Regions from separate parts of the Streptomyces sp. NBC_00328 genome, predicted to be linked through region 1. Evidence: riboswitches for the same ligand, from Rfam matches in the RefSeq annotation. Region 1 holds a riboswitch; the other holds the start of a gene.
What was found. Region 1 has a riboswitch for glycine ahead of gcvP (aminomethyl-transferring glycine dehydrogenase). Riboswitches for the same ligand answer to the same signal wherever they lie in the genome.
Positions count from the first base shown of each region.

Region 2: it holds a riboswitch for glycine, as region 1 does, so the genes downstream of both, gcvT (glycine cleavage system aminomethyltransferase GcvT) here and gcvP (aminomethyl-transferring glycine dehydrogenase) in region 1, are expected to answer to the same signal.

Region 1 is NZ_CP108013.1:2,178,286-2,184,217, reverse strand. It holds gene OG485_RS09515 (DNA polymerase IV) at 1-1,438, shown strand, start outside; gene OG485_RS09510 (PRC-barrel domain-containing protein) at 1,363-1,731, opposite strand; glycine riboswitch at 1,846-1,940, shown strand; gene gcvP (aminomethyl-transferring glycine dehydrogenase) at 2,119-5,004, shown strand; gene OG485_RS09500 (DUF5999 family protein) at 5,141-5,347, opposite strand; gene OG485_RS09495 (hypothetical protein) at 5,742-5,932, opposite strand, start outside.
Region 2 is NZ_CP108013.1:6,696,410-6,702,341, reverse strand. It holds gene OG485_RS29550 (ABC transporter substrate-binding protein) at 1-84, opposite strand, end outside; gene OG485_RS29545 (ABC transporter permease) at 144-1,142, opposite strand; gene OG485_RS29540 (enhanced serine sensitivity protein SseB C-terminal domain-containing protein) at 1,618-2,418, opposite strand; gene OG485_RS29535 (enhanced serine sensitivity protein SseB) at 2,646-3,419, opposite strand; gene OG485_RS29530 (AAA family ATPase) at 3,483-4,151, opposite strand; glycine riboswitch at 4,327-4,423, shown strand; glycine riboswitch at 4,424-4,534, shown strand; gene gcvT (glycine cleavage system aminomethyltransferase GcvT) at 4,569-5,687, shown strand; gene gcvH (glycine cleavage system protein GcvH) at 5,846-5,932, shown strand, end outside.

The sequences.
Region 1 (5,932 bases):
GCCGAGCCTGCGCGGGAAGGCCGTCGTGGTGGGCGGGCTCGGGCCCCGTGGAGTGGTCGCCACCGCCTCGTACGAGGCCCGCGTCTTCGGGGTGAACTCCGCGATGCCCATGGCCCAGGCCCGCAGGCGGGCACCGAACGCCGCCTACCTCGTGCCGCGCTTCGGGCTGTACCGAGAGGTCAGCGAGCAGGTGATGGGGCTGCTGCGGGCCCTGTCGCCGCTGGTGGAGCCGCTGAGCCTGGACGAGGCGTTCGTGGACCTGGAGGCGGGCGGGACTGCGTGGGACGAGGCGTCGGCGCGGCTGACCGGTGCCAAGCTGCGCGCGGACATCCGGGCCGTGACGGGGCTCACGGGGTCGGTGGGGCTCGCCGCTTCCAAGATGCTGGCGAAGATCGCCTCGGAGCAGGCCAAGCCGGACGGTCTCGTCCTGATCGAGCCGGGCATCGAGCGCGCGCTGCTGGGACCGATGCCGGTGCGGACGCTGCCGGGCGTGGGGCCGGCCACCGGCGACCATCTGCGCCGGGCGGGCATCACCACCGTCGAGGAGCTCGCCGAGGCGGGCGAGGACGAGCTCGTACGGCTGCTGGGGAAGGCCCACGGGCACGCGCTGTTCGCGATGGCGCTGGCCCACGACGAGCGGCCCGTGGTGGCCGAGCGGGAGACCAAGTCGGTGTCGGTCGAGGACACGTACGACGTGGACATCCACGACCGGGTCCGGGTGGAGCTGGAGGCGCAGCGGCTCGCGGACCGGTGCGTGCGGCGGCTGCGCCGGGCCGGCCTGTCGGGCCGGACCATCGTGCTGAAGGTACGCCGGTACGACTTCTCGACGCTGACCCGGTCCGAGACGCTGCGGGGGCCCACGGACGACCCCGGAGTCGTCCGGGAGGCCGCCGCCCGGCTGCTGGAGGGCGTGGACACGACCGGTGGCGTCCGTCTGCTGGGGGTCGGCGTCACCGGGCTCGCCGACTACACGCAGGAGGATCTGTTCGCGCAGGCGCAGGCCGCGGCCGCGGGGGAACCGGCGGCGGAGGAGCACGCCGGGGACGAACCGGCGGAGGTGGCCGCCGCGGACGGGGAGACGGCGCCGGCGGAGCGACGATGGCCCTCCGGGCACGACGTGCGGCATGCCGAGTTCGGGCACGGCTGGGTGCAGGGGAGCGGGCTGGGACGGGTCACGGTGAGGTTCGAGACGCCGTACTCCGGGCCCGGCCGGGTGCGGACCTTCCGGACGGACGACGCGCAGCTGGAACCGGCCGACCCGCTGCCCCTGGTGGAGCGAAGACCCGAGGAAGCCGGCGGGCTGCCGACCGGTCCCGGGCCGTCGGTGTCAGCGGTCGGGACGCACGGCCCCGGCGCTGGGGATCAGGTGTCCTCCGACCCCGCGAGCCGGCCGAAGTCCCGGTCCGGCGGCGGAGGGGACGCCACGTCGAGTCCGTAGTGGTGGTAGAGCTGGAGCTCCTGTTCGGGGGAGAGATGCCGCCCGACGCCGAAGTCGGGGGCGTCCTTGATCAGGGCCCGGTCGAAGGGGATGCGCAGGGTCCCCTCGATGATCTCGCTGGGCTCCAGGGGCACGAAGGCGTCCCTGCTGAACAGCCCGGTGCGTATGGCCGCCCACTCCGGGACACCGGTCGCGTCGTCGAGGTAGACCTCGTCGATCGTGCCGATCTTGGTGCCGTTGCTGTCGAACGCCTTGCGGCCGATCAGGTTGCGCGGATCGATGTCGGTCTGCACGGTCCCTCCAGTGGTCGCAAACTCATCCGTAAGTACTACAAAAGAGCACATTTGTGAAGGCGGCCACTCGAAGGCTGTCGCCTTGTCCTCGCTGGTAGTCTGGCAAGTGGCTGCTGATCCCGTGCGGGAGAGTCCTCCGGATTTCGCGGAGGCGCCGAAGGAGCAACTCCTCCCCGGAATCTCTCAGGCTCACGTACCGCACGGACGAGGTCACTCTGGAAAGCAGGGCGGGTGCCGATGGCCTCCGCCCTCACCGACGGTGAAAGCCGGATCGTCCACGGGACCATCCGGTGAAACTCTCAGGTTGAGATGACAGAGGGGGAGGCCGTCGGGGTACCCGTGCCGGGGTGCCCCTCGAAGGTCGCGTCAGACCAGGAGGCCTCCGCCATGACCGCCCCTCGCATACCGCTCTCCGAGCTCGAACAGGGAATTCCCTTCGAGCAGCGCCACATCGGACCCGACTCCGAAGCCCGGGCCAAGATGCTCGCGCAGGTCGGATACGGCTCGCTCGACGAGCTGACGGCCGCCGCGGTGCCGGATGTGATCAAGAACGCCGAGGCCCTGAAGCTGCCGGCCGCGCGCACCGAGGCCGAGGTACTGGCCGAGCTCCGCTCCCTCGCGGACCGCAACCAGGTGCTCGGTTCGATGATCGGCCTCGGCTACTACGGCACGTTCACGCCGCCGGTGATCCTGCGCAACGTCATGGAGAACCCTGCCTGGTACACCGCGTACACGCCGTACCAGCCGGAGATCTCGCAGGGCCGTCTCGAGGCGCTGCTGAACTTCCAGACCGTCGTCGCCGAGCTGACCGGGCTGCCGACCTCCGGCGCCTCCCTCCTCGACGAGGGCACCGCCGCCGCCGAGGCCATGGCGCTGTCCCGCCGGATGGGCAAGAACAAGAAGGGCCTCTTCCTGGTCGACGCGGACGCGCTGCCGCAGACCATCGCCGTCATAGAGACACGTGCCGAGCCGACCGGTGTCGAGATCGTCGTCGCCGACCTCTCCGACGGCATCCCGGCCGACCTCGCCGGGCGCGAGATCAACGGCGTGCTGATCCAGTACCCGGGCGCCTCCGGCGCCGTACGCGACATCAAGCCCCTCATCGAGCAGGCGCACGAGCTGGGCGCGGTCGTCACCGTCGCGGCCGATCTGCTCGCCCTGACCCTGCTGACCTCGCCCGGCGAGCTCGGCGCGGACATCGCGGTCGGTACGACGCAGCGCTTCGGCGTCCCGATGGGCTTCGGCGGTCCGCACGCCGGCTACATGGCGGTCCGCGAGAACTTCGCGCGCAGCCTTCCCGGCCGTCTCGTCGGTGTCTCCGTGGACGCCGACGGGAACAAGGCGTACCGCCTCGCCCTGCAGACGCGTGAGCAGCACATCCGCCGTGAGAAGGCGACCAGCAACATCTGCACCGCTCAGGTGCTGCTCGCCGTGATGGCCGGCATGTACGCCGTCTACCACGGCCCCGAGGGCCTGCGGACCATCGCACGGCGTACCCACCGCTACGCCACCGTCCTGGCCGCGGGTCTCACCGCCGGCGGTGTCGAGGTCGTCCACGGCGCGTACTTCGACACGCTCACCGTGCGGGTCCCGGGCCGTGCCGCCGCCGTCGTGGCCGCCGCCCGTGACAACGGCGTCAACCTCCACCCCGTCGACGCCGACCAGGTGTCGATCTCGTGCGACGAGACGACCACGCGCGAGCAGCTCGTCGCCGTGTGGACCGCGTTCGGTGTCGAGGGCGACGTCGAGGCGCTGGACGCGAGCACCGAGGACACCCTGCCGGCCGCGCTGCTGCGCACCGACGAGTACCTCACGCACCCCGTGTTCCACGACCACCGCTCCGAGACGGCGATGCTGCGCTACCTGCGCAAGCTCTCCGACCGCGACTACGCGCTCGACCGCGGCATGATCCCGCTGGGCTCCTGCACCATGAAGCTCAACGCGACCACCGAGATGGAGCCGGTCACCTGGCCCGAGTTCGGGCAGCTGCACCCCTTCGTGCCCGCCGAGCAGGCACAGGGCTACCTGACGCTGATCCACGAGCTGGAGGACCAGCTCGCCGAGGTCACCGGCTACGACAAGGTGTCGCTCCAGCCCAACGCCGGTTCGCAGGGCGAGCTGGCCGGTCTGCTGGCGGTCCGCGGCTACCACCGTGCCAACGGTGACGACCAGCGCACCGTCTGCCTCATCCCGTCCTCCGCGCACGGCACCAACGCCGCCAGCGCCGTGATGGCCGGCATGAAGGTCGTCGTCGTGAAGACCGCGGACGACGGCGAGATCGACGTCCAGGACCTGCGCGCCAAGATCGAGCAGTACCGCGACGAGCTGTCGGTGCTGATGATCACGTACCCCTCGACACACGGTGTGTTCGAGGAGCACGTCGCCGACATCTGCGCCCAGGTGCACGAGGCCGGCGGCCAGGTCTACGTCGACGGCGCCAACCTCAACGCCCTGGTGGGCCTCGCCAAGCCGGGTCACTTCGGCGGCGACGTCTCGCACCTGAACCTGCACAAGACCTTCTGCATCCCGCACGGCGGCGGCGGCCCCGGCGTCGGCCCGGTCGGCGTGCGCGCGCACCTGGCGCCGTACCTGCCGAACCACCCGCTCCAGCCGGAGGCCGGTCCCGAGACCGGTGTCGGCCCGATCTCGGCCGCTCCCTGGGGCTCCGCGGGCATCCTGCCCATCTCCTGGTCGTACGTCCGGCTGATGGGCGGCGAGGGCCTCAAGCGCGCCACGCAGGTGGCCGTGCTCTCCGCGAACTACATCGCCAAGCGCCTGGAGCCGCACTACCCGGTGCTGTACACCGGCCCCGGCGGTCTGGTCGCGCACGAGTGCATCATCGACCTGCGCCCGCTCACCAAGGCGACCGGCGTGAGTGTCGACGACATCGCCAAGCGCCTGATCGACTACGGCTTCCACGCGCCGACGATGTCGTTCCCGGTGGCCGGCACGCTGATGATCGAGCCGACCGAGTCCGAGGACCTGGGCGAGCTCGACCGGTTCTGCGACGCGATGATCGCGATCCGCGCGGAGATCGAGAAGGTCGGCTCCGGCGAGTGGTCGGTGGACGACAACCCGCTGCGCGGGGCGCCGCACACGGCCGCCGCGCTCGGCGGCGACTGGGAGCACCCGTACAGCCGCGAGGCGGCCGTCTTCCCGGCCGGTGTCTCGGCCGCCGACAAGTACTGGCCGCCGGTGCGCCGCATCGACCAGGCGTACGGCGACCGGAACCTCGTCTGTTCCTGCCCGCCGCTGGACGCCTACGAGGACTGATCAGCGCTCGGCACGTGGACGCCTACGGGGAGTGACCATCCTCGGACATGCGTCGGGGCCGGTTCGGAGAGTACGTCTCCGGGCCGGCCCCTCGTGTGTCTGGGCGGCCGGTCAGGGCCGCCCGGGGTGGTGCGGCTCAGGCGGCCGTCATCACCTGTGCGCCGCCCAGCGGGCGGTGCGGGGCGATGATCTGGCCGTCGGGCAGGAGCTCACCGGTGTCCTCGAAGAGCAGAACGCCGTTGCACAGCAGGCTCCATCCCTGCTCCGGGTGGTGCGCCGCGAGGCGGGCGGACTCCCGGTCGGCTGATTCGGCTGACGGACACGGTGGCTGGTGCTGGCACATGGATGGGATCTTTCGCTGGGTCGAGATGTGAGTGTTGGCTGTGGTGTCTGTCTTGCGGCTTGAGGTACTCATGGCCGCCCCCCGTTGGTGTGTGGTCTGACCCCAGTGTTGCCCCACGGGCGCCAATCCGCAGGGATTTGGGGGCACCGCTTCTCACAGGTTTATGACGCGTCACCCGTGCGGAGGGTTCACCCCAACTGCGCTGTCCTTTCGGGTGGTTCGAGGGGGCCGGATCGGGCTAGTCCAGCTGGGCGTTCGGCGCGTTTCCCCTCGTACGAGCGGTCTTCGGCCCTAACGAGCGAGCCGCTCTCGGGGTTCGTGACAGCGCCGTGCCCCGCGGCAGGTTTACCCGTGTGGGGCACTGCTGCGGGGCACGGACGCGAGGGGCGGAGATTCAGGCCGGCGAGCTGAGGAGCGGTGCCGGGGTGACCCGGTGGGTGAGGACCGGCAGCAGTTCGGTGACGAGATACGGCCGGTGCGCGGCGATACCGGGCGGGGCGGGTGCGAGCGGGACCAGGAGGTCGGTGGCGGCCGGATGGCCGGTGGCGCCGTCCGCGGTGCAGTCGCCGTGCAGCCAGAGCGTCA
Region 2 (5,932 bases), 4.5 Mb from region 1:
GTTGTCATCGGCCTTGCTGCAGCCTGCAACGAGCAGACTCGCGGAGCCGATGGCCGCAATTGCGGCCAGCGCTGACCTTCGCATGATGGGCGGGTTCCCCTTCATTGTAGGAAACTTGGTGGTCTCTCGGTGTCCGTCAGGCATCAGCGGCTGCGCGGGTCGAGAGCATCGCGGAGACCGTCGCCCAGCAGGTTGAAGGCGAGGACGGTCACGAAGATGGCGAGGCCGGGCACGATCATGAACTGCGGGTCGACCTCGTAATAGGTGACCGCTTCACGGAGCATGCCGCCCCAGGATGCCTGCGGGGGCTGGATGCCGACCCCGAGGAAGCTGAGGGACGCCTCGAAGAGGATGTTGGTCGGGATGAGCAGCGTCGAGTAGACGATGATCGGGCCGACCAGGTTGGGCAGCAGCTCCCGGAACAGGATGTACGGGCCCTTGGCGCCCATGCCCCGGGAGGCGTCCACGAATTCCCGCTCACGCAGGGCGAGGGTCTGGCCTCGGACGATCCGGCCCAGGTAGGGCCAGTTGAAGAAGCCGATCACGAAGATCAGCACGCTCAGGTGGAGCGGGAGCCCTTCGAGGCCGAACGCGCCTCCCTGCAGCGTCGCCGAGATGGCGATCGCGAACAGCAGGAGGGGGAAGGCGAGGAAGGTGTCCATCAGGCGGCTGATGATCGAGTCGACCCGCCCGCCGTAGAAGCCCGCGACGACGCCCAGGATCGCGCCGATCACGTTCGACAGGATGGTGGCGCCGAAGGCGACGACCAGCGACACCCAGGAGCCCTCCAGGAGGCGGGTGGCGAGGTCGCGGCCGAACTTCGGGTCCACACCGAGCGGGTGGTCACCGCTCATGCCACCCATGCCGCCCTTGGGCAGTGAGGTGTTCGGGTCGATCAGGTCCTGGTTGAAGGCGTTCGGGTCCAGCCCCAGCATCGACTGAAGGGGCCGGGCGAGGATCGCCATCAGGATGAGCAGTACGACGATGACACCGCCGGCGACCGCCACCTTGTCGCGCTTGAAGCGCGTCCAGGCGATCTGTCCCAGGGAACGGCCCTCGATCTGCCCCTTGCCGGCTCCGGCAAGCGCAGCCTCTGGCTGCGCTTCCGATGCCGCCGCGGTGGTCTCGATCGGTGCGGTCACAGTGACCCGACCCCTCTCGCCGGTGGTGACCGGCCTACGACTGCCGCTGTCTGCGGCTTGGTTCACTTGCTCGCCGGGAGGTTGACCGCAGATGGTGCGGTCCGATGACCCGGCTGATGATTCGACTGGCACTCGCTCACAGGAGCGATGTCCCGTGTCTGATGGGCGAGTCTTCAGTGCCGCCACGATCAGTCGCCAGGCCTCATGGAGAAACTATGCGCAACCGTGATGCTTGTTGGGGGATTCCGTTATCCGAACAGTGGGTAACAGGAGTCGGACGACTGTCAATTGACCCCAAAGAACCCATAAGGGTCTTTTGGATCAGAAGTCCCACCAAAATGGGACAATCGACACATGCGTCCACTTCCCCGCAGGTCAGCAGCATGGAGCGCACACTTCGTGAAGCCCGTGTGCAGACTCATGATGCCAGCCGTTCTCGCACGGGCATGCGACAGGTCCGGAATTCGGGACGCTCTCAGTAGCCGCCGCGGGCCGGCGGATAGCCGTAACCGCCCGCTGTCGGAGCCTGCGCCGGAGCGGCGTGCGCCTCGCGGTCGTAGAACGGGCGTGCGTTTGCACGCAGCCACATCGCCACCGGGTCGAACTCGTCCGACATCGCGACGGTGGAGACGGGCAGCCCGTCCGGGACGGCGCCGATGGACTGCTGCATCATCGCCCGCACCGAGTCGACGGCGGGCGGTGAAGTGTCGTACACGTCAAGGCCGATGGCCAGATACGGCGCCCCGAGCGTGGGTTGGACCCAGGCGCGGCGCAACGACCGTACGGCCGGGGTGAGATGAGCGTTCTGCGTGAGCAGGGCGTAGAACTGCGGGATCTCGATGGCCGGTTCGGACAGCCGCAGCGGGCCCGCGGGCTGCCGCTCCAGGCCCGTGGCGATCCGGCGCAGATCCAGCCACGGGATGCCGAGGCCGCCGCCCGGGGCATGCGGATTGAGCCAGAGACCGAAGTGGTCGGGGTACAGGGTGCGGGCGACGTCCAGCCCGTCCACGACCTCGTAACTGCGGTTCCAGCCGCTGGCCGAGAGTTCCTGCGCGGAGGTGACACAGGGCGCGTACCCGAGGCCGTCCACCTGCATGTTCCCGTACTGGGCGTCCGGGGAGCCGGCCTGGCCGTGCCAGAGCAGCATCCACACCTGGCCGGACGACGGGGTCGCGAGCGCGCGAAGGAGCGCCTCGTAGGCGTCGTAACGCCCGGGAGTCACCTGGCGCAGCATGTGCTCGACCTGCCCGGCCGCGGCCGTGCCCGACGCGCTCACCTTCAACCGCCCCTTCGCGAACAATTCACGACGAACTCATCCCTTACGCCCGAGGCACCGGTTACCGACATGCGTCAACACCTCGACCAGGCCATGAAACCAGCTTATGCGGCGATCGTGCTCCGCCGGGGGAAGCAGTCGAGAGCCGGGAACCGCCGCGCGGGGCGGCCGAGGGCCCCGCGCGGCGGGCCGGAGGCCCGGCCCGGCACTCCCGGCGCGGGCGCCGTTCAGTGACCGTGCTGGTAGAAGGGGCGCACCTGGGCACGCATCCAGTCGCCGACCGGGTCCTGCGTCACGTCGAGAAGAACCAGGTTCACCGGAATGCCGACCGGGACGCGGCCGAGGGCACGGCCCAGGGCGTCCAGGGGCAGGGCGCGGGCGTCGCCCTCCCACGCCGCGAGCTCGACGCCGATGAACATGACCGGTTCGTCGCCCTCGATGCTGGCCAGACAGCGGCGGGCGCTCAGGACGACACCCGTCGCGGCGAACTCCGCCGAGGCCGCGGCGAGGAAGTCCACCGGATCGTCCTGCCAGTCGGGCTCGAAGAGCCGCACCCGGCCGCCGCTGGCCGCCCCGTCCAGCTCGGTCCGCCCGGCCCGGCACAGTTCGGCCACGGCCAGGGGCGGCAGCGGTACGCCGACCACGCCGTCCGGGTTCACCACGATGCCGACCTGCGGGGGAAGTCCGCGGGCGAACTCCACGGCGGGCGCGATCGTGTACGACATGTGACCGCCGACGACCTGGCGGAACTGCTCCTCGGAGCTGAAGACGGGAACGTAGACCTGGCCCCCGATGTCCATGGTGGGCAGATCCAGCGGACCGCTGTTCGGGCCGCCGCCATTGGGCAGCGGCACCCATACGAAGCTGCGGCCGAGCACCTCGACGATGCGAGCGCCCGCCGAGGGCCCGGGCACGCCCAGGGAGGAGGACAACACCTCCTCCAGCTCGTTGCCGGGCCAACCGCTGTGCGGATGGGGGTGTGCCTGTGCCGGAAAGTCCATCTGTCTACCGCCCGCTTCGAACCACTGTTCCGGCTGGAAAGGTTAGTGGGCCACCGTGACCGGTCAGTGGCCGAAGTCGATCCTGCGCAGCACGTCCGCCGCGTCCCGGTCGATCAGTACCGCCGAGCCGCACCCCTCGGGCAGGTCTCCCGTCTCGGCGGAGCGCAGCAGCCGGGCGACCGCGCCGCGGTGGCGGGCGAAGGCGTAGCGCGAGACGCCCCGGCCTCGCTCGCGCTGGCCGTCCAGCGCGGTGCCGGGTGTGACGTCGAGCAGCAGCAGGTGCAGCGCGCCGCCGCGGCGCCGGGCCTCGCGGGCGAGCCAGCGGCGCACCCAGGCCTGCGTACCGCAGTCGTGCACGACGAGTCCGCCGCCCTCGCGCAGGGCGCGGCGCAGGCCGGCGTAGTGCGCGAGGCGGACGAGGGGACGGTAGACCGCGTACGGCAGCAGGCCGGCCATCCGGCCGTCCCAGCGCTCGCGGGTGTCCTGGGAGTCGACGCGGGTGCCCCGCACGGCCCGCCGCATCAGCGTCGACTTGCCGCTGCCGGGCAGTCCGGTGACGACGACGAGGTCCTGCGCCCCGAAGCGGAGGCCGTGCGGACTGCGCCCGACCCGGTCGCGAAGATCCCGCACGACGACCGCGGGACGCGCTCCGCGAGCCTCCCGGGCCCGTGCGCCGGGCTGCTCGGGCAGTGCGAGACCCGAGGTCGTCGCGTACGCCGTGGTCCTGTTCACCGTGACCGTCCTCCCCTGGGATGTGGAGTCCCATCCCCATCGAGTGTAAAGAGAAGGTAATGCCCGGCGCTTCCCATTTCCGTGCGCGGACTGCCACAGCCCCGTCACAGATGTCGGGCTGCCGTGATCCGACAGCGCGTGCGATGATGGCCGCGCCAACTGCATACCGGCCGCTTGAATCCGCGCGGGAGAGTCCTGGGTACGTGTACCCGGGCGCCGAAGGAGCAAGTCCCTCCCTTGAATCTCTCAGGCACCGTTACCGCGCGGGCGAGGCACATCTGAAAAGCGGGCCGCTCCGGCGGCTCCACCCAAGGTGCAAGTCAGGACCACCGATTCGTGTGGTCGTGATGAACCTCTCAGGTTCCGATGACAGATGGGGAGGAACGACCTCGCCGTCATGCCTTGGGAGCCAGACCGATGAGCAGCAACGCACCCCGTCACACCGCGCTCGATGCCCTGCATCGTTCGCTCGGCGCGACCATGACCGACTTCGCGGGCTGGGACATGCCCCTGCGCTACGGCTCGGAGCGTGACGAGCACGTCGCCGTCCGCACGAAGGCCGGTCTCTTCGACCTCTCCCACATGGGCGAGATCACCGTCACCGGCCCCGAGGCCGCGGCCCTCCTGAACCACGCGCTGGTCGGCAACATCGCCACCGTCGGCGTCGGCCGCGCCCGCTACACCATGATCTGCCAGGAGGACGGCGGCATCCTGGACGACCTGATCGTCTACCGCCTCGCCGAGCACGAATACATGGTCGTCGCGAACGCCTCCAACGCCCAGGTGGTGCTGGACGCGCTGACCGGGCGTGCCGCCGGTTTCGACGCCGTGGTGCGCGACGACCGTGACGCGTACGCGCTGATCGCCGTGCAGGGCCCCGAGTCCCCCGGCATCCTCAAGGCGGTCACCGACGCGGACCTCGACGGCCTGAAGTACTACGCGGGCCTGCCGGGCACGGTGGCCGGCGTCCCGGCCCTGATCGCCCGCACCGGCTACACCGGCGAGGACGGCTTCGAGCTGTTCGTCGCCCCCGCCGACGCCGAGAAGGTGTGGCAGGCGCTCACCGACGCGGGCACCCCGGCCGGTCTCGTCCCCTGCGGTCTGTCCTGCCGCGACACGCTGCGCCTGGAGGCCGGCATGCCGCTGTACGGGCACGAGCTGACCACCGCGCTGACCCCCTTCGACGCTGGCCTCGGCCGGGTCGTGAAGTTCGAGAAGGACGGCGACTTCGTGGGGCGCGAGGCCCTGACCGAAGCCGCCGAGCGTGCCGCCTCCGAGCCGCCGCGCGTGCTCGTCGGGCTGATCGCCGAGGGCCGTCGCGTGCCGCGCGCCGGGTATCCCGTCGTCGCAGGCGGCAAGGTGATCGGCGAGGTCACCTCCGGCGCCCCGTCCCCGACCCTGGGCAAGCCGATCGCCATGGCGTACGTCGACGCCGCGCACGCCGCGCCGGGCACGACCGGTGTGGGCGTGGACATCCGGGGCAGCCACGAACCGTACGAGGTCGTGGCGCTGCCGTTCTACAAGCGGCAGAAGTGACACTGGTCCGCACCGGCCGGACATGAACCGGATGCCCGTCGGGCGCCGGTACCGACGGGCGCCCTTCGCCGGGCCCCGGACGTGACCCTGGGCACATCCGCCCGGTCACCCACGCTTCCCTCCATCAGCACTCCACCGCGTACAGGAGAATTCAGGTCATGAGCAACCCCCAGCAGCTGCGTTACAGCAAGGAGCACGAGTGGCTGTCCGTCGCCGAGGACGGCGTCGCGACGGTCGGCATCACC